Regions from separate parts of the Mesorhizobium sp. M0621 genome, predicted to be linked through region 2. Evidence: riboswitches for the same ligand, from Rfam matches in the RefSeq annotation. Region 2 holds a riboswitch; the other holds the start of a gene.
What was found. Region 2 has a riboswitch for thiamine pyrophosphate ahead of NKI38_RS15555 (YkoF family thiamine/hydroxymethylpyrimidine-binding protein). Riboswitches for the same ligand answer to the same signal wherever they lie in the genome.
Positions count from the first base shown of each region.

Region 1 (15,284 bases), on a different contig from region 2:
CGGCGCCTTAGAGAAAATACCATGCCTGAAGCCGAAATTAGTCCTACCGGAACCGTCCTTGTCGAAGGCCACCATGTCGGCGAGTTGCAAGGGTTCCGCTTCACCGCCGACCAGACGGTCGGCGGCGAAGACGCCAAGGCCGTGCGCCCGGCCGCCCAGAAGGCGCTGGCCGCCGAGTTCGAGGCGCGCGCCGAACGCTTTGGCGCCTCGGCCAATGGCGACATCGCGCTTGGCTCGGACGGCACGCTGCGCTGGATCGGCGCGCCGATCGGCACGCTGGTTTCCGGCGAAGACGCGCTGAAGCCGCGCCTGGTGTTGCTGGCCGACGAACAGCTGACTGGCCCGGCACGTGACAAGGTCGCCGCGCGGGCCGAGCGTTTCGTCAATTTCCAGATCGAATCACTGCTGAAGCCGCTGGTCGACCTGAAGAACGCCGATCAGATTTCCGGCATCGGCCGCGGCATCGCCTTCCAGCTGGTCGAGAATTTCGGCCTCATCAACCGCCGCGACATCGCCGAGGAAATGAAGTCGCTCGACCAGGAAGGCCGCGCCGCCCTTCGCCGGCTTGGCGTGCGCTTCGGCGCCTACCATGTCTTCGTGCCGGCGCTGATCAAGCCGGCGCCCGCCGGACTGGTGACCCTTCTGTGGGCGCTGAAGAACGACGGCAAGGACAAGCCCGGCTTTGGCGATGTGGTCCACGCGCTCGCTTCCGGCCGCACCTCGGTGGTCATCGATCCGACCTTCGACAAGACCTTCTACAAGCTCGCCGGCTACCGCAATCTCGGCCGCCGCGCCGTGCGCATCGACATCCTGGAACGGCTGGCCGACCTGATCCGCCCGGCGACCAACTGGAAGCCCGGCCTCGGCCAGCGCCCTGACGGCGCCTATGACGGCCAGTCCTTCATGGTGACGCCGCCGATGATGTCGATCCTCGGCGCCACCGCGGACGACATGGAAGAAATCCTGAAAGGCTTGGGCTACCGCGCCGAGCCGAAGCCGCCGGCCGAAGTGAAGGCGCGGCTCGAAGCACAGGACAATGCCGCGCGCGAAGCTGCCGCTGCCAAGCTGGCGGCGGAAGAGGCGGCACGTGCCGAACAGGCCAAAGCGGCAGAAGCCGCGGCAACCGACGCAGCCGCGGAGGCAGCGGTCGAAGGTTCGGAGCCGGCATCGGACGCAGTGGCCGTTTCGGAAACGCCGGCCGAAAGTCCTGCCGAAATCATCGCGGACGCCGCGGCAGAACCTGCTGTACCCGATGTGGCAGAACAGGCGGACACTCCGGTCGAAACCGCGCAGGACGAAGCGCCGGTAGCCGAGATTGTCGCAGAGGCCGCCGAACCTGCGCCGGTTGAACCGCAGGCGGAGGCTGAAGCTGCCGAGATTGAAACCGCACCGGCCGAGCTGACGCCAGGTGCCGCGCCCGCAACGGACGCCGCGCCGAACGAACCTGCAGCGGCGGCTGAAGCAGCCGCCAGCAGCGAACCCGCCCCGGAAGCCGAAGCGCCAAAACCCATCCTGTTGTGGCGTCAGGGTCGTTTCGAACAGCGCCCGCGCAACCGCGACGACAACCGCAGGAACAATCGCCCACGCAACGGACAAGCGCGCGGCCGAAGCGATGCGCCTGCGGATGCCGCCGGCGCACCGGCCGCGGCTGCTCCCGGAGAACGTCCGGCCCATGAGGGCCGACGCGACGGTGCCGGCAAACCGCGCTTCGACCGCTCGAAGTTCAAGCCCAAGCCGCAGGCCGAAGGCGAACAGCGGCGTGACGGCCGGCCGCAAGGCGAGCGTCCCGACCGCCGCGAAGGCCGGCCCGACTGGAAGGGCGGCAGGCCGGATGGCAAGGGTGGTGCGCAAGGCGGCAAGCCGGCTTTCCAGCCGAAGCCGCGCGAGGAGCGCCCAGTGCGCTTCGATCCGGACTCGCCCTTTGCCAAGCTCGCCGCTTTGCGCGACCAGCTGAAGAAGTAGACCCGGCTCGCTTCGATGGTCGTCGAGGGCCGCCAGCGTATCGACAAATGGCTGTTCTTCTCGCGCGCTGTGAAATCACGCTCGCTGGCGGCGAAACTGGTGGTCGCCGGTCGGGTTCGCATCAATCGCGACAAAGCAGCGCAGGCCTCCGATCTGATCAAGCCCGGCGACGTGCTGACCATCACGCTCGAGCGGCGCATCTTCGTCTGGAAGGTGCTCGGCACCGGGGTGCGGCGTGGCCCGGCCGAGGAGGCCCGCACGCTGTACGAGGATATGTCGCCACCACCCGCGCCGAAGGGCGAAGCCCCTGCCGATGCGCTTCCGGGGCTGCGCGAGGCCGGCAGCGGCCGCCCGACCAAGAAGGAACGCCGCCAGACCGACCACTTGCTCGGCGAAGATTGATGCGTGGCGTCCATAAACACGCAGCGGTTTTGAGGCAACGACACACGCAAAACAAAACCCGACCCCGGCAAACAAGACACTCGGCAGGGCATGACCGACTTCCGCCGGGCCTGCCGTCTGGAATTCCATTCCGGAAACACCGGCACCGCTCGCAATGGCTACCCTTGCAAGCAGCCGATAAAGGCGTTACCTGACGGAAAAAGCCCAACAAAAATGGGACGTCCCGGAGCCGACCGATGACCTATGTCGTGACCGACAATTGCATCAAATGCAAATACATGGACTGCATCGAGGTCTGTCCGGTTGACTGTTTCTACGAAGGCGAAAACATGCTCGTCATCCATCCCGACGAGTGCATCGACTGCGGCGTCTGCGAGCCGGAATGCCCGGCCGATGCGATCAAGCCCGACACCGAGCCCGGCCTCGACAAATGGCTGCAGATCAACACCGAATACGCCGATAAATGGCCCAACATCACCGCCAAGAAGGAGCCTCCGGCAGACGCCAAATCTTTCGACGGCGAGGCCGGCAAGTTCGAGAAATACTTCTCGGCCGAGCCCGGCGAAGGCGATTGACAACACGGCCGCAAAGGCCGGTATTACATGGGGTAAGAGGCACGTCACATTAACCGCCTTGACAGGCGGCGCTGGCCTGCGGCCTTCGCTTATGCAGCAAAACCTTGATTCTTCCGACTTTTTGTGTTACATCAACAAAACATGCCGGTGACACAACGTCGATTTATGGCGCAGACGCCCCAAATCACTGAAAGGTGAAAATCCCATTCGGACCAGAGCGATCTGGGCCAGGCGGTCGCAATGTTGCGGTTTGCCGGTCCGGCTTTTCCGACGGGTTCATCTGTTGTGCGGCTAACGATCGGCTTTCCCGATCGCGCGAGTTCGGACCGGCAGGACGCCGGCACCACAACAAGGAGTTCAGGGCGTAATGGCTACGATCACCCCGCAGAAGAAGTCCACCGCTGCGCGTCACGGTTTCAAGACCGGCGAGTACATCGTCTATCCGGCACACGGCGTCGGCCAGATCGTCTCGATCGACGAGCAGGAAGTCGCTGGACACAAGCTGGAACTGTTCGTCATCGACTTCTCGAAGGACAAGATGCGCCTGAAGGTGCCGGTCGCCAAGGCGACCTCCATCGGCATGCGCAAGCTGTCGGAAGAAGATTATGTCGAGCGCGCGCTGAAGGTCGTGCAGGGCCGCGCCCGCGTCAAGCGCACCATGTGGTCGCGCCGCGCCCAGGAATATGATGCGAAGATCAATTCCGGCGACCTGATCTCGATCTCGGAAGTTGTGCGCGACCTCTATCGCGCCGACAACCAGCCGGAGCAGTCCTATTCCGAACGCCAGCTCTACGAGGCGGCACTCGACCGCATGGCTCGCGAGATCGCGGCCGTCAACCGCATGTCGGAAACCGAGGCCGTGCGCCTGATCGAGGTCAACCTCAACAAGGGCCCTAAGCGTGGCGCCAAGGCCGACAATGAGGAAGCCGAGCAGGAAGAAGCCGCCTGAGCTTTCCGCCTTTGAATTCATGAAAAACCCGGCCTTGCGCCGGGTTTTTTGCTTTTGGGATGGTGAAACTACAGCGATCCTTCGCCGCCAGCTTCCTTCGCCGCCTCCTGCTTCAGCGTCGCAATGAACCGCCTGGTCCGCTGGTGCTCCGGATTGCCGAACAGCACTGCGGCCGGCCCCTTCTCGACGATGACGCCGGCATCGAGGAACACCACTTCCTGAGCTATCTTGGAGGCGAGGCGCAGATCATGCGTCGCCATCACCATGGTCGTGCCTTCGCTGGCGAGCTTGCCGAGCACGTCGACCACCTCTTGCGCCAGTTCGGGGTCAAGCGCCGACGTCGGCTCGTCGCAGAGCAGCACTTTCGGCGACGGCGCCAGCGCCCGGGCGATCGCCACGCGCTGCTGCTGGCCACCCGACAGCGTCGCCGGCCAGGCATCGGCCTTGTGCACCATGCCGACCTTCTCCAGCAGGGCGAGCGCTCGCTCGCGTGCCCTCTCCGGCGGCCATTTCAGCACCGTCACCAGCCCTTCCATGACATTCTCGATCGCGGTGCGGTGCGGAAACAGCTGGAAGTTCTGGAACACCATGCCGGTCTGCAGCCGCAGGCGCTGGATATCCCTGGCAGGAACCCTGCCGCCGGGGTGGAATTCGAGCGTCTCGTCGCCGATGCGCACCGTGCCCGAGGTCGGGATCTCCAAGAGGTTGATACAGCGCAGAAGAGTGCTTTTTCCGCCGCCCGAAGGGCCGACCAGCGCCGTGACGCTGCCTTCGGCGATGGTGACCGTCACGCCCTTCAGCACAAGATTGTCGCCGAAGCGTTTCTCGATGTTGGTGAGGCCGATCATGAGCGCGCCTCCAGGAAGCCACCATAGCGGTTGAGCCGGATTTCCAGCCGGGTCTGCAAGGCCGAGAGCACCGAACTCATCGCCAGATAGAGCATCGCCGCCTCGACATACAGGATCAGCGGCTCATAGGTGGTGGCGACGATGCGCTGCGCCGCCTGGAACATTTCCGGCACGGTGATCGCGGCCGCCAGCGACGTGTCCTTGACCAGCGAGATGAAGGTGTTGGAGAGCGGCGGCACCGCGACCCGGCCGGCTTGTGGGAGAATCGTGCGCCGCATCGCCTGGCTCCAGGTCATGCCGATCGAATAGGCGGCCTCCCACTGGCCCTTCGGCACCGAGCCTATCGCCGCGCGGATGATTTCCGACGTGTAGGCGCCGATGTTGAGCGTGAAGCCGATCAACGCAGCCGTGAAGGCATCGAGCAGGATGCCGACCGACGGCAGGCCGTAAAAGATCAGGAACAGCTGAACCAGGAGCGGCGTGCCGCGAAATATCCAGACATAAAAGCGCACAAGCGCGACCAGCGGTTTCGGCCCGAATAGTCGGCCAAGTGCTGCACCAAGGCCGACGGTCAATCCGAGGACGAAGGACAACAGCGTCAGCGGCACCGTGAAGATCAGAGCCGCCCACAACAGCGAAGGCAGTGACTCCAGCATCAGTTGCAGCCAGTGCGGCACGTAAGCTCTCCAATGGTCGAGGCGGCTTCATCAAGGCGCGAACGCAGTCGGCATATCACGACAAAAGCGGCGGGCCGTCAAAGACGGCTCGCCGCTTGATATGTCTCATGGGCCGGAGATCGACCCACCTCACAAGATTACTTCGAAACGTCCTGGCCGAAATAGGTGTCGGCGATCTTCTGATAGGTGCCGTCGGCCTTGATGTCGGCCAGCGCCTTGTTGATGGCCGCAACCAGTTCCGGATCGCCCTTACGCACGATGACGCCGGAATAGTCGGCGTTTTCCTCTTGCGCGGCGATCTTCACATTGGCGTCGGGCTTGTGCTTCTTGAAGTCAAGGAATGACAGGCTGTCATTGATGGTGGCGTCGGCACGGCCGGTCAAAAGCAGCTGGATCGACTGGTCGAAGCCATCGGTGCCGACAAGTTCGGCGCCGTTCGTCTCGGCCAGCTTGCCGAAATTCGAGGTCAGTGACTGTGCCGCCTTCTTGCCCTTGAGATCGGCGAAGGTTTTGATGTCGGTGTTGTCGCCGCGCACGATCAGAACCGCCTTGGAGGCGATGTAGGGATCGGAGAAATCGTACTTTGCCTTGCGGGCGTCGGTGATACCGACTTCGTTTATGACGGCGTCATACCGATTGGCGTCGAGACCGGCGATCAACCCATCCCACTTGCCTTCGAGGAACTCCACCTCGACACCGAGCTTGTCGCCGATCGCCTTGGCGATCTCGACATCGAAGCCGACCAGCGCGCCGGAAGTGTCGTGATAAGTGAATGGCGCATAGGTGCCTTCCGTACCCACCTTGATCACCCCGGCATGCTTGATCTGGTCGAGATTGGCACCGGCATGGCCCGCGGTGACGGCCAGAGCCTGCAGCGTTCCGGCGATAATGAGCGACTTGAGCCATTTCATTTTTCTGTGATCCCGTCCTTGGCCGGATATCCCGGCGTGTTGTGAGCGCTGGAAACTGGCAGATACAACCGGAAAAAATAAGGAACGTGATTTCAAAAATAGCGCGTTTCTGAAATCAGATTCTCTAAATGGCATTTCTTGGCGGCACTCGAGGCCGTTACCGGTCCGTGCAGACATCGTTCAAGCCATACGATTCGCCTGGCAGCAACCAGGGAACCATTCCCGCACACCGCACGTTCTGGCTGTTCTAGGGCACGACGCCGCCATTTCAACCTGGGCGCCAGCCAAGTTTGCAAGGTCATCCGCATCGCCTGAGCCAGGGAGCGCCTCATGATGGAAGACACGGCAGGACGGGTCATGGTCCGCGCGGCAATGAGGGCTCCCTACCTCGAACGTGACGAGGAACATCGGCTGGCATTGCTCTGGAAAGAGGACAATGACCAGAACGCATTGCACAGCATCACCGTCGCCCATATGCGGCTGGTCATTTCCATGGCCTCCAAATTCCGCCACTACGGCCTGCCGCTCGGCGATCTGGTCCAGGAGGGCCATGTCGGCCTGCTTGAAGCCGCTGCTCGTTTCGAGCCGGAGCGCGAGGTGCGGTTTTCGACCTATGCGACGTGGTGGATCCGCGCCTCGATGCAGGACTACATACTGCGCAACTGGTCGATCGTGCGCGGCGGCACCAGTTCGGCGCAGAAGGCTCTGTTTTTCAACCTGCGACGCCTGCGCGCGCGGCTGGCGAATGGCGCCGAGCCGCTGTCCAACGCAACGCTCTATCGCCAAGTGTCGGAGGCACTCGGCGTCTCCGAAGCCGATGTGGCGATGATGGATTCGCGGCTGTCGGCACCTGACTCCTCACTCAACATGCCGGTAGCCGACGATGCGGGTTCGACCGAGCGCATGGATTTCCTAGTCTCGGATGATCCATTGCCCGACGAGATCGTCGGCGACAAGATCGATGTCGCCCGCCGCTCTCTCTGGCTGAGAGAGGCGCTTCGCGCGCTCAACGCACGGGAACTGCGGATCATCGAGGAACGCCGGCTAAACGACGAGGGCGCGACGCTCGAAGCGCTCGGCGAGACGCTCGGCATTTCCAAGGAACGTGTCCGCCAGATCGAGGCCCGCGCCATGGAAAAGCTCAAGGTCGCGTTGGTAAAGCAGAACCCGGAGTTCATGGCGACCGCCGCCTGACCCGCCACAGACATCCGGCGAATGACTTCGCGGCAGGCTCTTATTTGTCGGTGACGATCTTGACCTTGTCGCCGGCCGAAACCGCGGCACCCGGCGACAGCGCGTTGAGCACGCGGAACAGGTCGAGCTTACGGTCGACGCCAACCATCTGAGCAGAAAGCGAACCCATCGTTTGCCCCGGCTGGACGGTGACGACGCGGATATGCAGCGGCTTCAGAGCCGCCTTTTCGGCAGCACTCAAAATACGGAACGATCCGCTGACCGAACGCGCGACCGCGTCCAGCGTAGTGCTGGCCGAAGGTGCCGCGGTCAGCAGCCTGTAGACCTGGCCACCGGCACGGATCACGGCAATGTCGAACTGCCAGCCTTCGGCGCCGGCATGCGCGGTCGCCGCCTCGTTGCCGTTGATCGTCTCCTGCTTGACGCTGCTGTCGTCGAGACCGGCCACCCAGCCGCTACGGATATAGTCAGTCAGCGCGCGGTTCTTGTCGATCGAGACGCCGTCGAAGCGGATCGCCATGTCACCGGGGCCGGTTGCCGTCACCGCGGCCGCCGAATTGTCGATGATGAAGCCCTGTGGCACCGAGAAGGAGAGGCCGAGGCCCGGATGCAGGAAGGTTTCGCCGCGCACATAGCCTTCCTCGGGCGTGTCGCCATAGAGCAGGCCGTCTACGCCGGCGAGGAAGGAATCGCGGTCGCGCGTGCCGACGCCCGGCGCGCCGAACTGGCGGGCATGGCGCTGCGCCAGATCGATGCGCTGCGGCGTATTGGGGTGCGTGGCCAGGAAGTCGAGACTGGCGTCGGTGGCGCCGCTGATCGAGCGAAAATCCGTGTAGGCCGACATCGACTGCAGGAAACGGCCGGCGGCGAAAGGATCGTAGCCGGCTTCGCCGATCGATTTGATGCCGATGGCATCCGCTTCCAGCTCTTGGTTGCGCGAGAATTGCGCCAGCCTCAGCTTGCCGCGGATCAGCGCCGCCTTGGCGGTCGGGCTGTCGCCCAGCACATCGGAAACCACCTTCGTCGCCAAACCCTCCTCGGCCTCCAGCTGCTGGCGCTGCAGGCCGTGATTGGCGGTGACGTGGCCCATTTCATGGGCGATGACAGCGGCAAGCTCTGCCGAATCATTGGCCAGCGCCAGCAGGCCGCGGGTGATGTAGAGATAGCCGCCCGGCAGCGCGAAGGCGTTGACGTTGGGCGAATTCAGGATGGTGATGCGATAGGTCTGCGTCGGGTTGGCGGACACCACCGTCAGATTGCCGACCACCTTGGCAACCATGCGCTCGAGCTTGGGATCGGAATATTCGCCGCCATAGGTCGCCAGGATGCGCGGATGCTGCGCCTTGGCCAGTTCGGCGAGTTTGTTGTTGGCGCCGACATTGTCGACCGTGATCGGCTTGTCGGAAGGCTGGAAGCCGGATTCCTGAACCGCCGGCGGCGTGAACATCTGGCAACTCGCCAGCGCCACGGCAAAGCCGGCCAGCGCAAGAAAGCGCGCCAGCGGTTTCATTCGTAATGTGTTAGCGCCGATCGTCAGAACGGCTTCCTTTCGGGTCCCGGCGCATGATCACGAAAATCGGGGGCGATCTTCGAAATGTGTCATGCGCTATATCTCAAACTGCTGCAGTATCCGTTGCATGTCCCTCGGGGCAGGCGGCGGATACTGCAGGCAAATCACGGCCTGTGCCGGACCAGTAGGGCGGACCTAGCCACACTCCTCCAGCCATGGCAAGCAAACGCCGCATCGCCTGGAGCCGGTTTGACCGTAAATTATGTCCGCTTCCGGGCAACATCTCGTGATACGGCACCCCCGGCACTCGCGCCGATATAGCGCCGGAATGCTTCCGGACCAGTCCCGGTGAAGAAATCATCCGCCTTGCCCGTTGCGGCGACCAACCCATCGTCGAGAAACACCATGTGCTCGCCGATACGGCGGGCGTCTTCCGGCTGGTGGGTGACGAACAGCACCGTCATGCCCCGCTCGGCATGAACGGCGGCGACCATATCCAGCATGTCGTCGCGCAGAGCGGGGCCGAGCGACGCGAAGGGTTCGTCGAGCAGCAGCACTGGCCGATCGCGCACCAGAACGCGGGCCAGGGCGACGCGCTGGCGTTCCCCGCCGGAAAGTTCTCGCGGCAGGCGCTTTTCCTTGCCCCCAAGACCGGTGCGCGCAAGCGCCTCGGCGATCGCGGCGCGGTCCGCCTCGGTCAGCCGCAAGGATGGCGAGCGGCCGAGCCCGACATTCTGCTCGACGGAGAGATGCGCGAAGAGATTGTTCTCCTGGAACACCATCGACACCGGCCGCACCGAGGCCGGCTCGGCGCTGACGTCGACGCCGCCGATCAGCACGCGGCCCGACTGTGGCGTCTCGAAGCCGGCGACCAGATTGAGCAGCGTCGACTTGCCCGAACCGCTCGGGCCCATGATGGCGGTGATTTTCGCCGTGGCAAACTCGACGTCGAAGACGAGCGGCGCCTCGCCGTAGCTGAACGACACCTTGTCCAGCCGCACCGGCGCGCCCTTCTCAAGCTTGCTGGCCGCCCCGTCACGCATCACGGACCTTCTCCCTTCCCAACCAGTGCGCCGTCACGATCAGAGCGAGGCAGACGAGGCCTAGCAGTAGTGCCAGGCCGGCGGCGTCCTGGGTGCGGTAGCTGCCCATCCGCGCCAGGAGAAGGTAGGGCAATGTCTGCACGGAATCACTGCCGAACAAGGCAATGACACCGAGATCGCCGAGCGACAGCGCCATGGCGAAAGCGAAGGCCGTGGCGAGCGGCCGCCGCAGCGACGGCCAGTCGACCAGCATCAACCGGTTCCAGCCCGCAATGCCGAGCTGTGCGCAGAGCCGTTCGTGACGCTCGCTGGCCGCATCGTAGGCGGGACGGACGGCGCGCAGGGCGAACGGCATCGCCATCACCGCATTGACGGTGACGACCATGACCGGGGCGATGGCGAAGACATCGCCGACATGGCGCAGCAACAGGAACCAGCCGGCGCCGACGACGATCGGCGGCACGACGAGGACAAAGCCGGCGCCTGTATCCGTGGCATGTTCGAGCATTGTCCGAGGCCCGGCCCGGCGGTTCAGCGCCAGCGCCCGGCGCGCCACGGTCAGCGCCAGCGACAGTACCACCGAGAGCAGTGCAGACAGGAAGGCGAGCACCGCACTGGTCAGCGTCGCCTGTCGGACAGTGGCCTCACCGGCCAGCCGGCCGAGATCGGCACCCAACCCGGCCGTCACCGTCGCCGCCATCGGCCCGACGACGAACAGCAGCGCCAGGACGATGAGCATGGCGTTCAGCCAGGTCTCGCTTCCGTTGACCGAGAGATAGCGGCGCTGCGCGATCGGCAGGTTGGTGTCGCCGACCACATTGGCGCCCAGCCGCGTCAGTGCCAGCACCATGATAAAGGTCAAGGCGATCTGCAGCAGCGTCAGCGTCACCGCCCGCGCGGGATCGAAATCGAAACGCAGCGCCTGGTAGATGCCGACCTCCAGTGTCGTCGCGGCCGGCCCGCCGCCGAGCGTCAGCACGATCGTGAAGGATGTGATGCAGAGCATGAAGACAAGCCCGGCGACACCCGGCAATGCCGCACGCAGCGTTGGCCATTCGATCAGCCGGAACGCCGGCCGTGCCGCCATGCCGAGTTGGCTCGCCAGACGCCATTGGTCGGATGGAATGGTCTGCAGCGCCTCGAGGAACAGCCTCGTCGCCAGCGGCAGGTTGAAGAACACATGGGCGACGAGAATGCCGGATAGGCCATAGATGCCCGGCCAGCTTCCGCCGCCGATCACCGTGAGCACGTCGGCGAAATAGCCGGCGCGGCCATAAAGCGCCAGGATGCCGAGGGCCGCGACGATGGCCGGCAGCGCTAGCGGGACGGCGAACAGCTGCAGGATGAAGCTGCGGCCGAAGAAGCGCGGATGCCGCGACAGCGCCCGCGCCACGAGCAGCGCCGGCCCGACCGAAAGCAGCGTCGACAGCACCGCCTGCCAGAGCGTGAAGCGAATGACGCGAAGCAGATAGGGATCGAAGGCTGCCCAGGCGCCCGAAAGATCGTGGGCGCCTTCGAAAAGCAGGCCGGCAAACGCGCCGCCGATCAGCAGGGCTATTGCAGCGAGCGCGAGGGTGCCAGCGGTGATGCGGGGGTCAGACGCGCGTTGCACGGTGGACCACCTGACTTGAGGTTCTTAGCGAAGGCCGCGTTCCTTCGCGCCCCCCTCCTTGTGGGGGAGATGTCCGGCAGGACAGAGGGGGGCGCCGTAGAGCACTCATCTTTCGATCATTGGACCAAATTACTTGCTCATCACCGCCAGCCATTCATCCACCCAGGCCTTGCGGTTGGCGGCGACTTCCTCGGGGCTGAACAGCAAGGTCTTGGTCGGCTTGACCAGTTTGTCGAAGGCCGGGTTGAGCGGCTTGTCGGTCTTCCCGGCTGGGAACATCCAGTTGGTCTCGGGGATGGCATCCTGGAACTTCGGTCCGGTCATGAAGGCCATGAACTTCTCCGCCAGCGGGTTTTTCGCCCCAGTCGTGGTTATGCCGGCGACCTCGATCTGCAGATACTCGCCCTCCTCAAAGGACGCCGCCTGATAGCGCTCTGTCTTCTCCGCAACCATGTGGTAGGCCGGCGACGTCGTGTAGGAGAGCACCATCGGCGCCTCGCCCTTGGTGAACAGGCCGTAGGCCTCACTCCAGCCCGGCGTCACGGTCAGCACCTTGGCCTTGAGCTTGGCCCAGGCTTCCGGCGCCTTGTCGCCATAGACCGACTTCACCCACAACAGCAGGCCGAGGCCCGGCGTCGAGGTGCGCGGATCCTGGATGACGATCTTGTCGTCGGCGCTGCCTTCGACCAGTTCTTTCAGGCTCTTCGGCGGCGTCTTCAGCTTCTCGGTGTCGTAGACGACAGCGAAATAACCATAGTCGAACGGCACGAAAGTGTCGTCGCTCCAGCCGCCCGGCACAGTGACATCCGTCACCGCGCCATGCGGTGCGAACAGGCCTGACGCCTTGGCATCCGCGGTGAGATTGGTGTCGAGGCCGAGCACGATATCGGCCTTGGTCGATGCGCCTTCCAGCTTGACGCGGTTGAGCAGCGCGACGCCATCGGCGACCGAGACGAACTCGACATCGCAGCCGCATTCGGCCTCGAATTCCTTCTTCACCACGGGACCCGGACCCCAGTCGGCGGTGAAGCTTTCATAGGTGTAGACGGTGAGCTTGTCCTTGGCCAAGACCGGCCCGGACAAGACCACGGTCATGGCTGAGACAAGAGCGTATAAAAGCGTGCGCATCGGCGCCTCCTTTGTTCGAATTGAAAGGAATTGAGGCGTCGGACTGTCCGAAACGTCTAATCCCTCCGCCGGTACAAACCGGATCAGGTTCAGCGGGTTGGCGAGACTGCCTCTCAGCCGTCCGCGAAGATCGCGTCCGGCACCCCGTTAGAGCGTTTCGACACATAGGCCCGGCCGATCCCCCACGCAAGTGGGAGTTTGCCGCCTTCCGTTTCCCGTGCCGGGCTGGTAAGGGCCACACGATATGAGCACATTCACCATCCTGCTTGGCGGCGATCTCATCCGCACGCCACGGCTCGACCGCCAGGTCGAGGGCTCCCGCGTCATCGCCGCCGACGCCGGCATCGGCCATGCGCGGCTGCTCAGCCTTGTCCCGGAACTGTGGGTGGGTGATTTCGATTCGGTGCCGGCCAATCTGCCGGACGATCTCGCTGCCGTGCCGCGCCGGACCTTTCCGGCGGAAAAGGACCAGACTGATGGCGAACTGGCCATCGCCGCCGCACTGGAACTCGGCGCGACCAGCCTGGTGCTCGCCGGCGCCTTCGGCGGCAAGCGCGCCGACCACGCTTTCCTGCATCTGGCGCTTGCCCTGCGGCTGGCCGAGGCCGGCACTGATGTGCTTTTGACCAGCGGCGCGCAGGAGGGCGTTCCCCTGCTCCACGGCAAGGCTGGCTTCGACTACGCCGACGGCACGCTGTTTTCGGTGCTCGGTTTTTCCGAGCTCGCCGGCTTGACCGTAACTGGCGCCAAATGGCCGCTGAACCGCGTCAAGGTGGCGTTCGGCTCGTCGCTGACCATTTCCAACGAGGTCAAGGGTCGCCTCGAAATCGAGCTCGGCCACGGCCGCGCGATGCTGCTCGCTCATCCCTATCCCTTACCTGAAAGCTGACATGGCGCCGCCTCTTCTCAACCTCGACGGGATAAAACTGACCTTCGGCGGCACGCCGCTGCTCGATGGCGCCGCCTTGACGGCTTCCGCCGGCGACAAGATCGCGCTGGTCGGCCGCAATGGGTCGGGCAAGTCGACGCTGCTGAAGATCGCCGCCGGCCTGATCGAGCCGCAGGACGGCGAGGTGTTCCGCCAGCCTTCGGCGACCGTCCGCTATCTGCCGCAGATGCCCGACATGGAGGGTTTTGCCAGTGTCCGCGCCTATGTCGAGGCCGGACTAGGCCCCGCCGACGATCCCTACCGCGCCAGCTATCTGATGGAGCATCTCGGCCTCTCGGGCGAGGAGCGGCCGAACGATCTGTCCGGCGGCGAGGCGAGGCGCGCGGCCCTTGCCCGTGTCATGGCGCCCGAACCCGACATCCTCCTGCTCGATGAGCCGACCAACCATCTCGACCTCTCGGTGATCGAATGGCTGGAAGAAGAACTCATCCGCACCTCGTCGGCGCTGATCGTCATCTCGCACGACCGCCGCTTCCTCGAGCGCGTATCGCGCGCCACCGTCTGGCTCGATCGCGGCCAGACCCGCACGCTGGACAAGGGCTTTGGCCATTTCGAGGAATGGCGTGACCTGGTGCTGGAAGACGAAGAGCGCGAGCAGCACAAGCTTGGCCGCCAGATCGTGCGCGAAGAGCACTGGCTGCGCTATGGCGTGACGGCGCGGCGCAAGCGCAACATGCGTCGTCTCGGCGAGCTGCAGACCATGCGCCAGCGTTTTCGCGGCCATCGCGGCGCCGAAGGGTCGGCCACCATGGTGGCGAGCGACGCCGCCGAATCCGGCAAGCTGGTGATCGAGGCGAAAAACATCGAGAAAAGCTTCGGCGATCTCACCGTGGTCAAAGGATTTTCGACCCGCATCCAGCGCGGCGATCGGGTTGGCCTGGTCGGGCCGAACGGCGCCGGCAAGACGACGCTGCTGAAGATGCTGACCGGCGAGATGAAGCCCGACGCCGGTTCGGTGCGGCTCGGCACCAATCTGGAGATCGCCACGCTCGACCAGAAGCGCGAGGCGGTCGATCCTCAGGAGACGCTGGCGCAATATCTTACCGACGGACGCGGCGAAAATCTCGTCATCAATGGCGAGCAGCGCCATGTCGTCTCCTACATGAAGGATTTCCTGTTCAAGCCGGAACAGGCACGCACGCCGGTGCGCGAGCTGTCCGGCGGCGAGCGGGCGCGCTTGCTGCTGGCGCGCGTGCTGGCGCGGCCGGCAAACCTTCTGGTGCTCGATGAGCCGACCAATGATCTCGACATGGAGACGCTGGAATTGCTGCAGGAACTGGTCGCAGGGTTCGCCGGCACGGTCATCCTGGTCAGCCACGACCGCGATTTCCTCGACCGCACCGTGACCAGCCTGATCGCGCCGGATGGTGACGGCCGCTGGATCGAATATGCGGGCGGTTATTCCGACATGCTGGCGCAACGCGGCGGCACCAGGCTCGACGACCGCAAGGCGCGAGCGAAGGCCGAAAACGGCGAAGCGCCCGCACCGGGCAAGAGCGAGGCCACAGCGCCAAAAGGTCCAGC
Region 1 covers NZ_JAMYQF010000001.1:110,177-125,460, reverse strand. The annotation lists gene NKI38_RS00670 (helicase-related protein) at 1-1,962, shown strand, start outside; gene NKI38_RS00665 (RNA-binding S4 domain-containing protein) at 1,978-2,364, shown strand; gene fdxA (ferredoxin FdxA) at 2,601-2,939, shown strand; gene NKI38_RS00655 (CarD family transcriptional regulator) at 3,307-3,888, shown strand; gene NKI38_RS00650 (amino acid ABC transporter ATP-binding protein) at 3,957-4,736, opposite strand; gene NKI38_RS00645 (amino acid ABC transporter permease) at 4,733-5,413, opposite strand; gene NKI38_RS00640 (amino acid ABC transporter substrate-binding protein) at 5,551-6,324, opposite strand; gene NKI38_RS00635 (RNA polymerase factor sigma-32) at 6,655-7,518, shown strand; gene NKI38_RS00630 (M48 family metalloprotease) at 7,559-9,028, opposite strand; gene thiQ (thiamine ABC transporter ATP-binding protein) at 9,289-10,071, opposite strand; gene thiP (thiamine/thiamine pyrophosphate ABC transporter permease) at 10,064-11,683, opposite strand; gene thiB (thiamine ABC transporter substrate binding subunit) at 11,813-12,811, opposite strand; TPP riboswitch at 12,855-12,968, opposite strand; gene NKI38_RS00610 (thiamine diphosphokinase) at 13,056-13,700, shown strand; gene NKI38_RS00605 (ABC-F family ATP-binding cassette domain-containing protein) at 13,702-15,284, shown strand, end outside.
Region 1: it holds a riboswitch for thiamine pyrophosphate, as region 2 does, so the genes downstream of both, thiB (thiamine ABC transporter substrate binding subunit) here and NKI38_RS15555 (YkoF family thiamine/hydroxymethylpyrimidine-binding protein) in region 2, are expected to answer to the same signal.

Region 2 (15,284 bases):
ATTCGCCACGCTCGCGGCCGCCCAGGCGTTTTCCCCACCGATCGCGCCGACCTACATCCGCACCGCGTTCTACGACAGCCACCAGGTGGCCGGCAGCGGCGCCGTGTATCGCAAGAACGGGACCTCGGCAGGGGATCTGGTGATCACATTGAGCAATGGGGTGACGCTAGTGGGGTATAGTCTAGCCTCGATCCCAGTGACGGCCTCCATGCTCGGCGCGCGCGCTGGCGTGAATGCGACGGCAGCCATCGATGCGCTGCTGACTGGCAACTATCCGCACGTCCTGATCGACGGTTCCTACCAAACCGACGGCAATCACGTGATCTCGACCGGGAAGAAGCGCGTTGAATGCTTCGGCGGTTCGGTCCTAACCCTTCGCGCGCCGAGTGGCACGGTAACAGGCCATTACCCTGTGATCGACATCGCCGCTGACGATGTGCAGATCGATGGCGACCTGACAATCGATGGCGGTTCACATGCCGGCTATCAAGCCTCCATTGGCATCCGCGCTGGCCTGTCGACCGGTGCGCGCCGGAAGCGACCGACAATCCGTGGCGTCAAGGTCCGCAATCTTGGACTTGCCGGCGTAATGGCGTTATGCGTCGACAGCCCGACGATCGAGGACATCGACGGCTACAACATCATCGCGCCGACCGGAACGGAGTTCGGCGATACGGTCTACGTCGCAGCGTGCCGCAAGCCGATCGTGCGCAACATCCGCTCGACTAAGTGTAAACGTGATGGTGTCGTGCTGACCTACACTGGCAACCTCAATACCACTGACATGCTGGTTGATGGCGTGTTCGCCGAAGGGCATCTTGACAGTCCTTCGGCTTGCGTGTGGGTGGAGATGACGGGCGCCCGAGACCCCCGTGGCATCATCACGAATATCATCGCGAACGACTGTCTGGAGGGGGTCGCCCTCACGGACGCGAACAGTGAAATCGTGTTGTCGAACGTCAAGTTGATTGGCAATCGGCTCCAGGGCAGTTCAGCCGGCAACGTGTTCGGGGTGCAGATCCAATCAGGACGGCTAGACAACTGGTATATTGACCGGTTCAACACGGCCCTCCAACTAGAGCCCAATGGTGAATATCAGTTTGCGCTAAGCTCACAGGTGGGCTCGTTCGCCACAGGCGAGACAGTCACGGGTGGCACCTCTGTGTCTTCGGGCACCCTTCGGTTCCAGCACGTGGAAATCGTTGTCACTGGCTCAACGCTCGACTACGAGCTTGGCGAGACGGTCACGGGTGGCACCTCGGGCGCAACGGGTACGGTGGTTGACTTTTTCGCCAATGTGCTCCGGGTCCTGTCAATAAGTGGCATTTTCCAGTCCGCCGAGACGGTCACAGGTGGCACGTCGGGAACCGCAAAGACCGCAAGCTCCGTCACGAGGCGTATCTATGTGCGCAACACCGCAGGCATCTTCACGGCCGGCGAGACGGTCACGGGTGGTACCTCGGGGGCAACCGCTGTGATCGCTGCGCCCTACCAGACACAGCTTGCCATTGGCCCTGGCACCCTGATGAATTGCCCCACGGATGCCATCGTAGTTGCCAATGTGGTCACACCGGCAAGCATCAGCCTTACGGGCATCAGAGGAAACACGCAATCACACGGTCTTAGGTTCAACCTGTCTGCCGGCCAGCGGGTGCGCAAGGTGAGTGTACGTGATGTGGCGTTGAAGAACTCCACATCGGTTGGCATCATGTTCCGCGTCACGACGGGCGGCATGATTGACGAGATGTTTGTCGATGGCTTGGACATGTCGGAGTGGGTTGGGGACGGCAATGGCAGTTCCATCACGGCCGGCATCGTGACGCGCTTTATCGGCGGCGACAACCCAGGTCTTCAAGGATCGACGGGCTTGCCGATCAACCTTGCGGTCAACACTACGCTGACCGGGCTACATAATCGTGCCATCTGCCACAACAATGGAGCAGGCGCAGCGCGGACGCACACGCTGCCGCCGGCAGTGCCAGGCCTACGGATCGGCTTCGCGGGTGTACACTCGACCCATGTCATGAATCTCGATCCCAGCGGCACGGATACAATCAAGGGCGGCGGCGCAGGAAAATATCTCATCCTCGATCCCGGCGAGCGGGTAGTCTTGGAGGCCTATTCGGCGGGATTGTGGGTTGTTAGTTCGGCGATCGGTTGGGCAGGCGATTTCGAGCCGTAGACCCTGTCGTTGTGTTTGCCGAATCGGCTAAATTGCTTTTTCAATCCGGGTGGCTGAACGAGAGATATGATCTTCGTTCTATGGGCGATGGTGCTTGCTAGCACCGGCATACTTCTGACGCGTCACAACCAGGTGTCGGTCGTGGCAATCGGATACATCGGCCTGCTTGCGTATTCGGTCCCTGCGTTGATCGGTTACACTCGCCCTGTTAGCGCGAGAGGGCTTGAGCCGTATCTCGATCCGGCATCGTCGGGGGCCATCCTCGTGATGGCGGCGGCATGGCTTGGGTTCGGCTTGTCGCTTCTGGTCGTGCCCAGATCGCCGGGCATGGCTGAGCCCGTGCGATATCAGCTGCATCCGATGCGCATCACGTGGTTCATCAGGTTCGCGTTGATTATCTCCATGCTGTGCTACGCATGGATGGCCAACAGGGCAGGGCTGCAATGGTTCGCAATGGAGCGTGCGGACATCTACGGCGTTGTCGGCGGCCTGATTTCCGTCGTGTGGCGTTGGGTCAGCGGTATTGGCCTTCTGGCGTCCATCTATTTCGACAGGCTTTGGGGGCGAGGTGCGCGGGTCACACAAAGCATCTTCCTGCTGATGGTGGTGCTCAATGCCATTGCCGGTGATCGAACCGTACCTGTCATTCTGGCAATGGCGTTCGCTGTTGTTTCGATGTGGGAATGGCCTATCACGAGGGCTGCACTCAACTGGAGAATGTGGTGCATAGGGCTTGCAACGCTCGCCATCGTCTTCTTCATGAAGCCATTCTATCTGGCCTATAAGCGGGACATACCCATAGGAACAATGCTGACGGGCGGATCGGAACCGATGGCTTTGATCGCGTCCTGGGAAGCTTTTGGCACACACGAAAATATAGAGGGCCTGATCAGAACAAACACGACCTATCCGTGGTGGAATATGGTTCGCGATACTTTGGCGCAGCTGCTCGTTCAGCCGTCGGCTTTCGGTTTCGACAGCACTGGGTTCAACACTGTGCTTCAGACGCAGATTTTCTCTCAGGCCAGCTATGGCTTGGCGGGCACCTTCTGGGGGCAAGCGTGGGCAACGGGCGGCATTCCGGTCGTAATCGTGTTCGGGCTTCTCTACGGGCTGGCGCTCGCGGCGCTGCATCGCGCCTCGCTGCAAAGCAAGGGCACATGGTTCTTCTTCTGGATCGTCGTTGGCAGCGTGATCGGTGTCTACGCGCACCGCAACAGTCTGGAAAACGTACTGGCCCAGGCACGTCAGCCTTTCGTCGGGTTCTTGGCTATTCAAACGTCGGTCTGGCTGCTGCTCTTGGGGCGCTTTCACGGCAGCGTTCGGATTCGATCCATGGCCCGACCACGCAATTGATGCAAAGACCGAGGCGCGGCGTGGCTCATCGGTGTTTCATGCCCCGCACATAGGCCCTTGTGTCTGATGCCACCCGCGGCAAGGCAGACCAGTCCGGCCAACCACAACCCGAAAGTGAACAACTGCCCGGAAGGGCGGAAAGGGAACCTCATGGACCGCAACTTCGCGCGGGCGCTTGCGCTCGTTTTGAAATCTGAAGGGCTCTGGTCGGACAATCCGGCTGATCCGGGCGGCGCCACCATGAAGGGTGTGACGCTTGCCAATTTCCGTCGCTACGTGAAGGCCGACGCGACGAAGGCGGATTTGCGTAAGATCAGCGATGATCAGGTGGCGACGGTCCTTCGTCGGTTCTATTGGGACACCGTGCTCGGCGCCGAACTGCCCGATGGTGTCGACCATGCCGTGTTCGATTTCGCGGTGAACAGCGGGCCTGGCCGAGCGGCGAAATACCTGCAGGCGGCGGTTGGCGTTGCCCAGGACGGCCGGATCGGGCCGGCAACCCTTGCAGCAGTCAAGGCAAAACCGGCCGGCGTCGTCATCGATGCGCTTTGCGATGCGCGGCTGGCGTTTCTCAAACGGTTGCCGACGTGGGCGACATTCGGGCGCGGCTGGTCCGATCGCGTCAGGTCGGTACGGGTTCAGGCCTTGCTGATGTCGGCTCAGCGTCCTGCGGCATCGGTGGCCGCGCCGGCGTCTGTCCCCCAGCCGCCCAAGGTCGTAACGCCCGCTAGTGAGGCGCCGACGGTCCAGACCGTGCCGCCAGCGCCGCCATCCGGCGGCAAGACGGCTGCAGCGGCCAGCATCCTCGTCCTCTTTGCCGGAGCGCTCGCAGCCTTCTGGCATCACGTCACCGGTTTTTTCGGGAGTCTCTTTTGATGACATGGTTCAACACCAACACGCTGCACAATCTTCTCAACACGCTGATCGCCATCATCTGCGGCGGCGCGCTCGCCGGTTTCGACTGGACGACGTTCGGCGTCACCGATCGCACCGCGCTTCAGATCAGCGGCACACTCGCCCTTGCCAAGATCATCATCAACGCAGTGCGTGACGGACCGCGCGGCATGGTCGCGCCGCCCGCCAAGGAGACATGAAATGGGAACGCTCGTACTGCTTGGCCAGGTCTGGCCGTATCTCCTTGCAACGGGTGCCGCGCTCGCCGGTCTCTGGACGGCCTACGCCAGGGGCAAGGCAAGCCAGAAGGCCAGGCAGGATGCCGCCGACGCCGCGGCGCGCACCGAAGCCCAAAAGATCGACGACGCCGTCGCCGGGCGGACGCCGGACGACAACCGGGGGAGGCTGGGCAGATGGTCAAAATCGTAGCGCTCTCACTCCTGTTGGCCGGCTGCACCACATCAGGTGGATCGTTCTGCGCGGCCGGGCATCCCATCCGGCCTGCAAAGGCAGAGGTGGCGACCCTTTCCGATGCGTCGGTGGCGGCGATCCTGGCTCACAACGAAAAGGGCCAGACGCTTTGTGGGTGGAGGCCGTGATGCACGATCTTTTCGATCTGCTCGGCGTCAAGGGACCGGTCGTTGCTGCCGGTCTTGCCGGTGGCGTTCTGCGCGCGCTGTCGCGGCACCGCTACAAGTTGCGCGAAATGGTGGCCTCGCCGATCTGCGGCGCGCTTGCCGCGGCTTATCTGACGCTGCCGGCGGTGTCCTATGCCAGGATCACCGGCCTGCCGATGCCCAATCCCGCCGACGACACCACCACGCTGGCGGCGGCCTTCCTGATCGGCGTCTGTGCCATGTGGATCTCGGACGTCCTGTTCGAGTTTGTGGTGCGGAGATTCCGGCCGGCGCCAGAGGAGTAGTGGCTGGCTCCCGCTGGTGTTGTCTGTTGGCGACGGCTCAACAGAATTCCGGAGAGTCGCGCTGAAAAGCCGCCGGACGCGGCATAGTCCTCATTTTTTAGCCCGCCTCGGCTCACGCCGAGGCGGGCTATTTTGCGTTTCGGCGATGCAGCGAAGATTCGGCCTGGCAAGCCTCAAGCCAGGATGTTGACCGCCCGTGCCGCGACCAGCGCGATGGTCAGCAGCGAGATCATGGCCTCGGCCATCATCAGCAGCTTGGCGCGTTGGGAGAGTGGCAAGGTGTCGGTGGGCGAAAACGCTGTTGCATTGGTGAAAGCGAGGAAGAAATAGTCGACGAAGCCGGGCAGCCAGTCGCGAAGCTCACGATCGTTCAGCGTCATCTGCGCAAACAGGAAATCGGCCTGCGCGAGCTTGACGAGGCCGCAGGTCGGCGGGCCGCCGCGGTCGGTGCTCCAGAACCACAAGGCAAAGACGATGACGTTGGTGACCCAGATGTTGAGCGCGTCGATCAACAGTGTCGTGCCGCTATTGCCGGCATGGCCCTCCAGCAAGGCACGCACCAGCAAGACCAGCGAACCGCAATTCATGACGCTGATGATGGCGGTCATGGTCAGGGCGGTCTTGCGGATCATGACGCGAAACTGGCCGATCGCGTGCCACTCGTGATCCTCGACCGCCTTTCGGGTGGCGGCCTGTGTCCAGGCGGTAGCCACCGACAAGGGCAGCAGCAGGGCGGCCTCCAGCGCCGGCGCCAGCCAGCGCGGTCCGAACGAGAGGTTGTTGATGACCAGGAGCTGCAGGCAGATGATGACGAGAACGGCCGCGCGCGCCATCCAGAAGTCGAGCGCACGGTAATGGATGACGGCATGGTGGTGGCGCATTGGGATCCGGATTTTTCAGGCAGGGGTCAGACGTGCAGCGCTGTCGTGCCTGGAGAGAGGAGCGCCGATACTCCTGCCCGATCTTGGTGCTGCAATGGCACATAGCTATACTTTTTCGTAAGCTTCGACGTTTGGGGCTGTTCGTTAAACAGGACTATGTGATTTAAGCGCCGCATGGCGGGGATAGATGGATCCATGGACAACTGGGTGCCGGCGGGATTGCCTGCCGCCGGCGTCGATTCCCCATCGGTTTTGTCCAGCCTAATCCGTCATCCCTGGCATTTGCTGGCGATTTTGTGCCTGATGCAGATATTCTGCTGGACGGTGGTGCCCGCACTCGTCAACGTCTCACCGCCCGGTGATGTCGTCGAGGGCTTCATGTGGGGCCGCGAATGGGTGCAGTTGACCTACAAGCATCCGCAGCTTCCCGGCTGGCTGCTCGAGACCAGCCATCTTCTGACCGGATCGTTCCGCTGGCCGCAATATCTGCTCGCGCAGCTTGTCGTCTCGGCGACCTTCATCTTCGTCTATCTGCTGGCCCGCGACATGCTCGGGAGAACACGCGCGCTGGCCGCCGTGCTATTGATGCCGTCGCTCTATTTCTTCGGCTGGCCGACCCCGCAGTTCAATCATGACTACGCGCAGATGCCCTTCTGGGCCGCTATCTGCTGGCTGCTGTGGCGCGCCAGCCGTGGTGGTGGGCCGGGCTGGTGGCTGACGCTGGGACTGGTATCGGGCGTCGGGCTCTATACCAAGTTTTCCACCGGTCTGCTGTTGTTGTTCGGGGCGATCTGGCTGTTGTCGGATACTCGGGCACGCAGCCGGCTCGCCACGCCTTGGCCATGGCTCGGGCTTGTGGTTTTCATCGCTGTCGCTGCGCCACTGGCCGTCGAACTCTATCGCGTCGATTTCCTGCCGCTGACCTATGCCGCATGGCGCGATGAATGGGTGCTGGCCCATCGCTCCCGCTTTTATTATATCGGCGTCCAGATGGCCGGGCTCTGCGGCTTTGTTCTGGTGCTCGCGATATCAGGGCTGCTGCGGCGCTCGCCCCCGCCGCAAGAACCCGTCGGGCGCGGCATCCTTGTCTATCTCTTGTGGATGGGGCTTGGTCCGGCGGCCCTCGTCATGCTGGCCTCGCTGTTCACCGGCACCGGCGAGGCATGGGGCGCGCCGATGTACAATCTTGTTGGCGTGGTGGCGCTCGCCTCTCTGGGCCATCGGCTCGGCGCCGTCGAGATGCGACGGCTGTCGATCTGTGCGTTCGTCTGTATCATCGGCATGTCTGGTGCCTATGCTTGTATCCGCTGGACGAGCTGCAATTTGCGCGGGCGCATGGATGCCGTGTGCTGGCCGGCCCAGCAGATCTCGGATGAGGCCGAGGCCGTCTGGCACGCGGCGGTGCCCGGTCGGCTCGACATCGTCGGCGGCGATACCCGTATCGCGTTGCTGGCAGGCCTCAATGCCTATGACAAGCCGTCGATCTTCACCGATCTCGACATGCGGTTGGCCCCCTGGATCACGAGCCAGCGGCTGCGTGAACACGGTATACTCCTGGTCTGGCTCGGACGCGGCGTGCCACCTTGGCTGCAGTCGTGGCTGGGCGACATCCCGGTCAAGACCGTTCTCTTCGACTGGTCGCTCAAGGCGCCGCCGGTAGCGATCAGCTTTGCCGCCATTCCGCCCGGCGTGAAGCAGTTGCCGGGTGTGATCGACAGCCTCGCCCGACCGAGCAACTGAAGCAGGTCTGCCCGCTGGACGAAGCAGGTGACAATACCCATTTATGCGAGGATCCAACTTGCTTTTGCGCAATTCTCAAGGGAAAGCGCTATGCGCTTTCCCGGGAAAACCGCTACATTTTCCCGGAATTGCTTTTGAGGAGACGTGATATGGCGACTTCGACCGAACGCGCAGTCCTTGCCGGCGGCTGCTTCTGGGGCATGCAGGATTTGATACGGCGCTATCCCGGCGTCACCTCCACCCGTGTCGGCTACAGCGGCGGCGACGTGCCCAATGCCACCTATCGCAACCATGGCACCCATGCCGAGGCCATCGAGATCAATTTCGATCCGGCCATCATAAGCTATCGCACGCTGCTGGAGCGCTTTTTCCAGATCCACGATCCGACGACCCGCAACCGGCAGGGCAACGATGTCGGGATGAGCTATCGCTCGGCGATCTACTACACCAGCGACGAACAAAAGCGCGTCGCCGAGGACACTATCGCCGATGTCGATGCCTCGGGCCTGTGGCCGGGCAAGGTCGTCACCGAAGTCGCGCCGGCCGGTCCCTTCTGGGAAGCCGAGCCTGAGCATCAGGACTATCTGGAGAAATACCCCAACGGCTACACCTGCCACTTCGTCAGGCCGGGCTGGAAGCTGCCGGTTCGCGAAAAGGCTGTTTCATAGACTTCACGACCGGCGGTTCTGCCATGCATTGCCGCTCGACAAGGTCGTCGAGCGGCTTCATCGCATCCCAAACCCCTTTCAGTCAGTTAGTGCGCCTGGTCGCTTCGGTGAAGCCGTCGAGCCTTCCACCGATGTCCGAAAGTGCCCATGATATTGGCGTTGTCGAGGAGTGCCCGATTGTGCTGACGCCCAAAAGAAGCCGCAGAGCATACGCTCGCGGCTTCCTCGGTTGCCAGCAATGGCCTACTTACCGCAATGGTTGTCATTGACCGTCGGCACAGAGGTGCCCGGCGAGGTGTGGGTGGCGTCAGGCTGCGCGCCCTGCGGGCTGGCCGGGCAATTTCGATCTGCGTTCGAATTCATGTCGCCGGGCATGCCGGTCGTGCTGTTGGTTATGCCGAGGTCGACAGCACCAGGCCTGACCGTATTCGGCGAAGCTGGGGTGTTCGGCTCCACAGTCACCGACTTCCCGCTTCCGGCGCCATCGCCACTCGCGTTGTTGCTACCGGCACTTTGCGCCATGGCTGACATGGCCAGACCAATCGTGAGAGCCGAAGCTGCGAGGATTTTCATGAACATGGTTTGTCTCCATTTCTGTGAACTCGTCGCTTGTTTCTACGAAGGTGATCGCATTTGCGACTATGGGGACAACCGGGTGCGGCAGTGAAGGTTCCCGATAAAATTTGGCTCCAGAAACATCAGCGGCTTCGACCCAAGAATCAGGTCTGGCGCAATGCCTTTTGGTGCAGCGCGCTGAAAAAATGGCTTTCACTTCGGTTTGATTGGTGCTTTAACCCGCGCATCCACAGGGGTGCTCCGTACGGTCGGGGCTGAGACGGGGGCGGCAAGCCCACAGACCCTAAAAGCTGATCTGGGTAATACCAGCGGAGCGAGGCGGGCCATGTTTTCAGGCGCACAGATTTCCCTATATCCCATGGCCGACGATTTCGTCGGCGTCATCCTTGGCGCGCTGGGCGCGCTCGATGCCTACCGCGACAAGCTCCGGATCGAGACCGACGACATCTCGACCCTGCTGGTCGGGCCACCCGAGGTGCTGTTTCCAGCCATGCGCGACCTCTTCGTGGCGGCGGCGCGCAGCGGCAAACATTGCGTGCTGTCGGCTACCATTTCACGCGGCTGCCCGGGCGAGCCGGACGATCCGATCTGCCGCTCCGATGCGCTTGGCGGACCTGTCGGGCCACTCGGCCCGCGCAGGGATGCGGCCATCGCGGCGGTGCGCGGCGCGGCTTCGACCGGCCAGCCGGCGGCAGCGCAGTTCTCGCTCTATGTGATGGGCACCGACGACCATATGGACGAGATCTACGGCTGCATCGATTTTCTCAAGCAGTCGGGCGTTTATGAGCGCTCCAAGCATTTCTGCACCAAATTGCGCGGTGATGCCGGCGCGATCTTTTCGGCGCTGGACGAGGCCTTCTGCCGCTTTGGACCGGGTGCCGGCCACGTAACCCTCGATGTCACGGTCTCGGCCAACAGCCCGTCGGCTGTTTGAAGCAGCCGCTGCTCTCCGGCCGTCAAAGGTTATCTGCCGTGGTCTCATCATCAGTCGCTTCGCGCCCGATCGCGCGCCTTCTTGTCAAGGCAGGACCGGCGATGATCTCGGTCGGACTGCTCCTGCTGGCCTGGGAGCTTTATGCCACCTATTCCGGCATCAAGCCGACGATGCTGCCGGCGCCATCGCGCGTCCTCGCGCAAGCGATGCTCAATCGCGAGGCGCTGGTCGACAACGCCATTCCGACAATCCGCGCCACGCTGCTTGGCTTTGCCTGTTCGCTCAGTGCCGCCTTAGCGCTGTCGATGCTGGTCGACTTCTTCCAGCCGCTGCGCCGCGCGTTGTTTCCCGTCTTCATCGTCAGCCAGACATTGCCGCTGGTGGCGATCGCGCCGCTTGTGGTGCTGTGGTTCGGTTTCGGGCTGGCGCCCAAGATCATGCTGGTGTCGCTGGTCACCTTCTTTCCGATGCTGGTGGCGTTGGTCGAAGGTTACGAGTCGACCGAGGCCGAGATCGGCCAGATGCTGCGCGCCATGGGGGCAGGGCGCTGGCGCGTCTTCGTGCTGGCACGGCTGCCTTCGGCGCTGCCTTACTTCTTTGCTGGCCTGAGGATCTCCATCACCTATGCCGTGGTCGGCGCCATCTTCGCCGAATATGCGGGTGCGGCGAAGGGCTTGGGCATCTATATGCTCAACGCCAAGAACAATTTCCGCCCCGACTTGGTGCTGGCCGCCGTCGGCGTCAGCGCAGCGCTTACACTTGTCCTGTTCGGGTTGACTGTACTGTTGCAGCGCATTGCCATGCCTTGGGAGCACGCCGGCAACGAAACCGCCGGGAAGGGGCCGTGGCGATGAGCCGGCTCGAGCTGCGGCATGTTCGCAAGGCGTTCGGTGGGCTCGACGTGCTGGCCGATATATCGCTGAGTGTCGGCGCTGGTGAGTTCGTCTCGATCCTTGGGCCCTCGGGCGCCGGCAAGTCGACGCTGTTCCAGCTTCTGACCGGCACCGAGCATGGCGAGGGCGAGATGTTGTTCGACGGCGCGCCCCTCGATGACCACGGCAGGCATTTCGCCTTCATGCCGCAACGCGACGCGCTGATGCCGTGGCGGCGCATCCTCGACAACACGACGCTCGGGCTCGAAGTGCAAGGCATCGGGCGCAAGGCGGCGCGGGCACGTGTTGCGCCGCTGTTTGCCGAGTTCGGGCTTGCCGGCTTCGAGCGACATTTTCCCGCTCAGCTGTCCGGCGGCATGCGCCAGCGCGCGGGCCTGCTGCGCACAGTTGTGCAGGAGCGCGACATGCTTTTGCTCGATGAGCCATTCGGCGCGCTCGACGCACTGACGCGCACCGCGATGCAGCGCTGGCTCGAGCGGATGTGGCGAGACCACCGCTGGACGGCGCTGCTGATCACCCATGATGTGCGCGAAGCCGTATTCCTGTCCGACCGCATCTATGTGCTGTCGGCGCGCCCGGCCCGCATCGTGCGTGAAATCAAGGTCCCGCTGCCGCGCCCGCGCAGCCTTGGCGGCGATGCCGCGCGGCAGGCAAGCGCGCTCGAGGCCGAGATACTCGACACCATCCTCAACCCGCACCAATCTAAAGGACACGACCATGACTGACTTGACGCGCCGGCAGGCTTTGCTGATGACCCTCGCTACCGGCCTTCCGCTCTTTGCCGGATCGGGGCGAGCCTGGGCACAATCGGCGGCGCAAAAAGTCACCGTCGCCCTCGACTGGACGGTCAACACCAACCACATCGGCCTGTTCGTCGCTCGCGACAAGGGGTTCTATTCCGAAGCTGGACTCGAGGTCGAGATCCTGCCTTACAGCGATACCGGCGCCGGCACGCTGGTAGCCAACCGCGTCGCCGATTTCGGCATCAACGGCACGATCAGCCTGTTCACCCAGAAAACCGCTGGGGCCGACTTGAAGGGCGTCTATGCCGTGGTGCAATCCGAAACCGGCCGCGTGGTTTTCAATGCGGCACGCAGCGAGATCAAAAGCCCGAGGGACCTTGACGGCCTGACTTATGGCGGCTTCGGCAGCGCCTGGGAGAACGCACTGATCGGCACCATCATCCGCCACGACGGCGGCAAGGGCAATTTCGAGACGGTGACGCTCGGCACCTCAGCCTATGAGGCGCTGGCCAATGGTTCGGTCGATTTCACGCTCGAAGTCTCGACCTGGGAGAGTGTCGAAGCCGAGCTCAAGGGCGTCAAACAGCGCAGTTTCGTCTATGCCGATTACGGCGTGCCTGACGAGCACACGACACTGATCTCTTCGAGCGAAGCCTATCTCCAGGCAAATCCGAAACCTGCCGCCGCCTTCGTCCAGGCAACGCGGCGTGGCTACCAGTTCGCTGTTGATCATCCCGATGAGGCGGCAGCCCTATTGGTCGCCGCCAACAAGGACACGCTGACCAATCCGGCACTGATCGAGGCTTCGCTGAAGATGCTGGTCGACGGCCATTATCTGCGCAGCCGAAGCGGCGCCATCGGGACGATGGATCCGGCCAAGATGGAAGCGATCGGCGACTATCTCTTCGCATCCGGAATCCTGCGCGATGCCGATGGCAAAGTTCTGACACAACGCCCTGATTTCGCGAAGTATTTCAGCAATTCAACCTTGGGGTAGGGAGCCAATCGGCTCTTCGCCTTCGAGGAAATGGCTGGCCAACCAAAGAGCTCACGAGGTGCTGCGGCTCTACGTCAGGCCCACAGATCAGCAGATCCGACCAATTCAATTCCGGACGATCTCATAGAGCAGGGTGGTTTTGATGTGTCGCCCGGGTTCACCCTGCAGCGACAGGGCGGCTGCGTAGAGTTTTGCTACAGCTGGGCAGAGACCTTCGAATTCCCGACTCATATTGGCAATGGCAGTCATCTCGGCGGGAGTGCCGCCAGCGTTGATGAAAGCGTCGGCCAGCAGCGACCAGTCTCCGTCGCTGGCAGCGGCGGCCGGCAGACTGCCATTCTTCGCTGCGCCGAAAGCGTGGAACAGGGTGGCGCCGACCTTGTCCATGTCGATCAGGAAATCCTGGTCCGGCGTGCCGAGCGCATCCGGCCCTTCACGAAGGTAGTTGTTGCAGATGGCAGCGGTTTCCCGCGCCATGACATGGTTGAGCATATCCGATTGTGCACGCAGCGCTTCGGCGGCATTGCCGTCCGGAGCCGAGGACAGCAGGGATGCGTATCATCGCCTGAGATCGGCGACAGCCATCCTGCTCGTATTTCGCACCTGATCGACATTTCCAAGTCTGGCCATGGCCGTGATTTTTTCCACGACGACGTCGTAGTCGTCTGGAAATTCCTGCTTGATTGCCTTGAAAATCTGGCTTCCTTTGCTCTCAATCTGTTCGCTTACCTGAGCTGTGGTCAGCATTTGTGGATCGGGCGAGCCCGCCACCGTCTGGTAAAGATATTTGCCGCCGGCAAAGCCGAGCGCCCAGGGCAATACCTTTACCGCGACAAACGCCAAAGCGGCGACCGCCGCCACGCCAGAGCCTTTCCAACGTCCCATCCACCGGTCCTCCCTGAATCTGTCTAGTTCGCGCCGAGGCTCCGCGCCTTCTTGCGGTCGGCCTCGGCGCGCTTGTGGTTCCCCTTGGCGTCCCACGCCCTGCTCCGCACTTTGTAGGCGGCGGCGAAATCCGGTTTGAGCTTTATCGTCTGGCTCAAATCGGCGATGGCCTCGTCATAATTCGCCTTGCCGATCCGAATCACGCCCCGGCCCAAATAGGCAAAGGGGTTCTTCCCATCGAGGCTGAGCGCCCTTTCGAAATCACGTAACGCTGCGACGTCCTCATGCCTGCCCATCAATATAAGGCCTCGATGGGCATAGACCCTTGCGTCCTTGGTATTGAGACTGATGGCCTTTCCGTAGTCAGCAAGCGCTCCGTCGTAATCTCTTTGGAAACCGCGGTTCTGACCACGGTCGTAGTAAGTATCGGCAAAATTCGGATTGAGCGTGATTGCCTGACTGTAATCGGCGACGGCATGAGCGTAGTCGCTCTTGGCCTCCCAGACCATTGCTCGGGCCAGATAGGCGTCGTGGAATGCGGGAAAGAGCGCAATCGCCTTGTCATAAAGCGCTATGGCGCCGTCATAGTCGTCCCTCTCGTGCAGCGTCCAGCCCTTGCTGAACGCCTGCGCAGCCGGCGAAGCGCTACTTGGCTTGATCGCCCCCTCGCCAGCCTGGCCAGCGGCTTCGCCTGATGTCTTTGAGGCGTTCGCCGCTGCCGCAGCCTTGCGGCCTTTGCGGGCAATGGCCAGCTTTGGGTCGAGCTTGAGTGCCTGGTCGTAGTCGGCGATGGCCTGATCGTAGTCGCCCTTGGCGAACCAGGTGCTGCCGCGCCCGAAATAGGCAGGTGCGTAGCCAGGTTCGATTTCGACCGCGCGGTTGTAGTCGGCGATGGCACGATCCAATTCGTTCTTCTTGCCCAAGGCGATGGCGCGGCCGAGGTAAGCGTCGAAATAGGTCGGATAGAGTTCGATCACCTTGCCGTAGTCATCGATAGCACCATCGTAGTCGCCCTTCTCGGCGCGCGACAGTCCTCGCCCGACATAGGCGGCCGCCTTTCTTGGATCGAGCGCGATCGCGCGGCTGTACTCGGCAATCGCGCGATCGTATTTGCGCTTCGTGTAGAACGCATCGCCGCGATCCATGAAAGCCTTGAGGTTCTTGGGATCAGAGCCGACAGCATTAGGCGCGGCGGCCCCTTTCTTTAACGCAGTCACCGCCGCCTTGCGGGCGACCGCATAATCGCGGTTGCCCGGATTGAGTCCTATCGCCTGGTCGAAGTCGGCAATAGCGTCGCTGTAGTCCTTGCTGTCGGCTCTTTCTATGCCACGTCCATAATAGCTGGGAGCATCCCTCGGATCGATTTCGATTGCCGCCGAGTAGGCTGTGATCGCTCGCCCGGCGTCGCCCTTGACGTGCCAGGCCATGCCTATGCAGAAATAGGCATCCAGAAGTTTCGGATCGACCATGGCGGCCCGGCCGCAATCGAGGAGAGCACCTTCGGCATCCTCGGACGTGGCCTTGGCCATGCCCCGGCGAACATGGGCAGAGAGCAGGTCCGGTACGAGCCGGATCACCTGATCATAGTCGGCAATCGCCCGGTCATACGCTCG
Region 2 covers NZ_JAMYQF010000019.1:30,013-45,296, forward strand. The annotation lists gene NKI38_RS15500 (hypothetical protein) at 1-1, opposite strand, end outside; gene NKI38_RS15505 (right-handed parallel beta-helix repeat-containing protein) at 1-2,182, shown strand, start outside; gene NKI38_RS15510 (hypothetical protein) at 2,249-3,538, shown strand; gene NKI38_RS15515 (glycoside hydrolase family 108 protein) at 3,689-4,414, shown strand; gene NKI38_RS15520 (hypothetical protein) at 4,414-4,632, shown strand; gene NKI38_RS15525 (hypothetical protein) at 4,634-4,861, shown strand; gene NKI38_RS15530 (hypothetical protein) at 5,031-5,354, shown strand; gene NKI38_RS15535 (hypothetical protein) at 5,528-6,235, opposite strand; gene NKI38_RS15540 (glycosyltransferase family 39 protein) at 6,431-7,975, shown strand; gene msrA (peptide-methionine (S)-S-oxide reductase MsrA) at 8,125-8,643, shown strand; gene NKI38_RS15550 (hypothetical protein) at 8,887-9,222, opposite strand; TPP riboswitch at 9,441-9,554, shown strand; gene NKI38_RS15555 (YkoF family thiamine/hydroxymethylpyrimidine-binding protein) at 9,545-10,153, shown strand; gene NKI38_RS15560 (ABC transporter permease) at 10,255-11,007, shown strand; gene NKI38_RS15565 (ABC transporter ATP-binding protein) at 11,004-11,771, shown strand; gene NKI38_RS15570 (ABC transporter substrate-binding protein) at 11,764-12,786, shown strand; gene NKI38_RS15575 (hypothetical protein) at 12,892-13,278, opposite strand; gene NKI38_RS15580 (hypothetical protein) at 13,345-13,671, opposite strand; gene NKI38_RS15585 (tetratricopeptide repeat protein) at 13,695-15,284, opposite strand, start outside.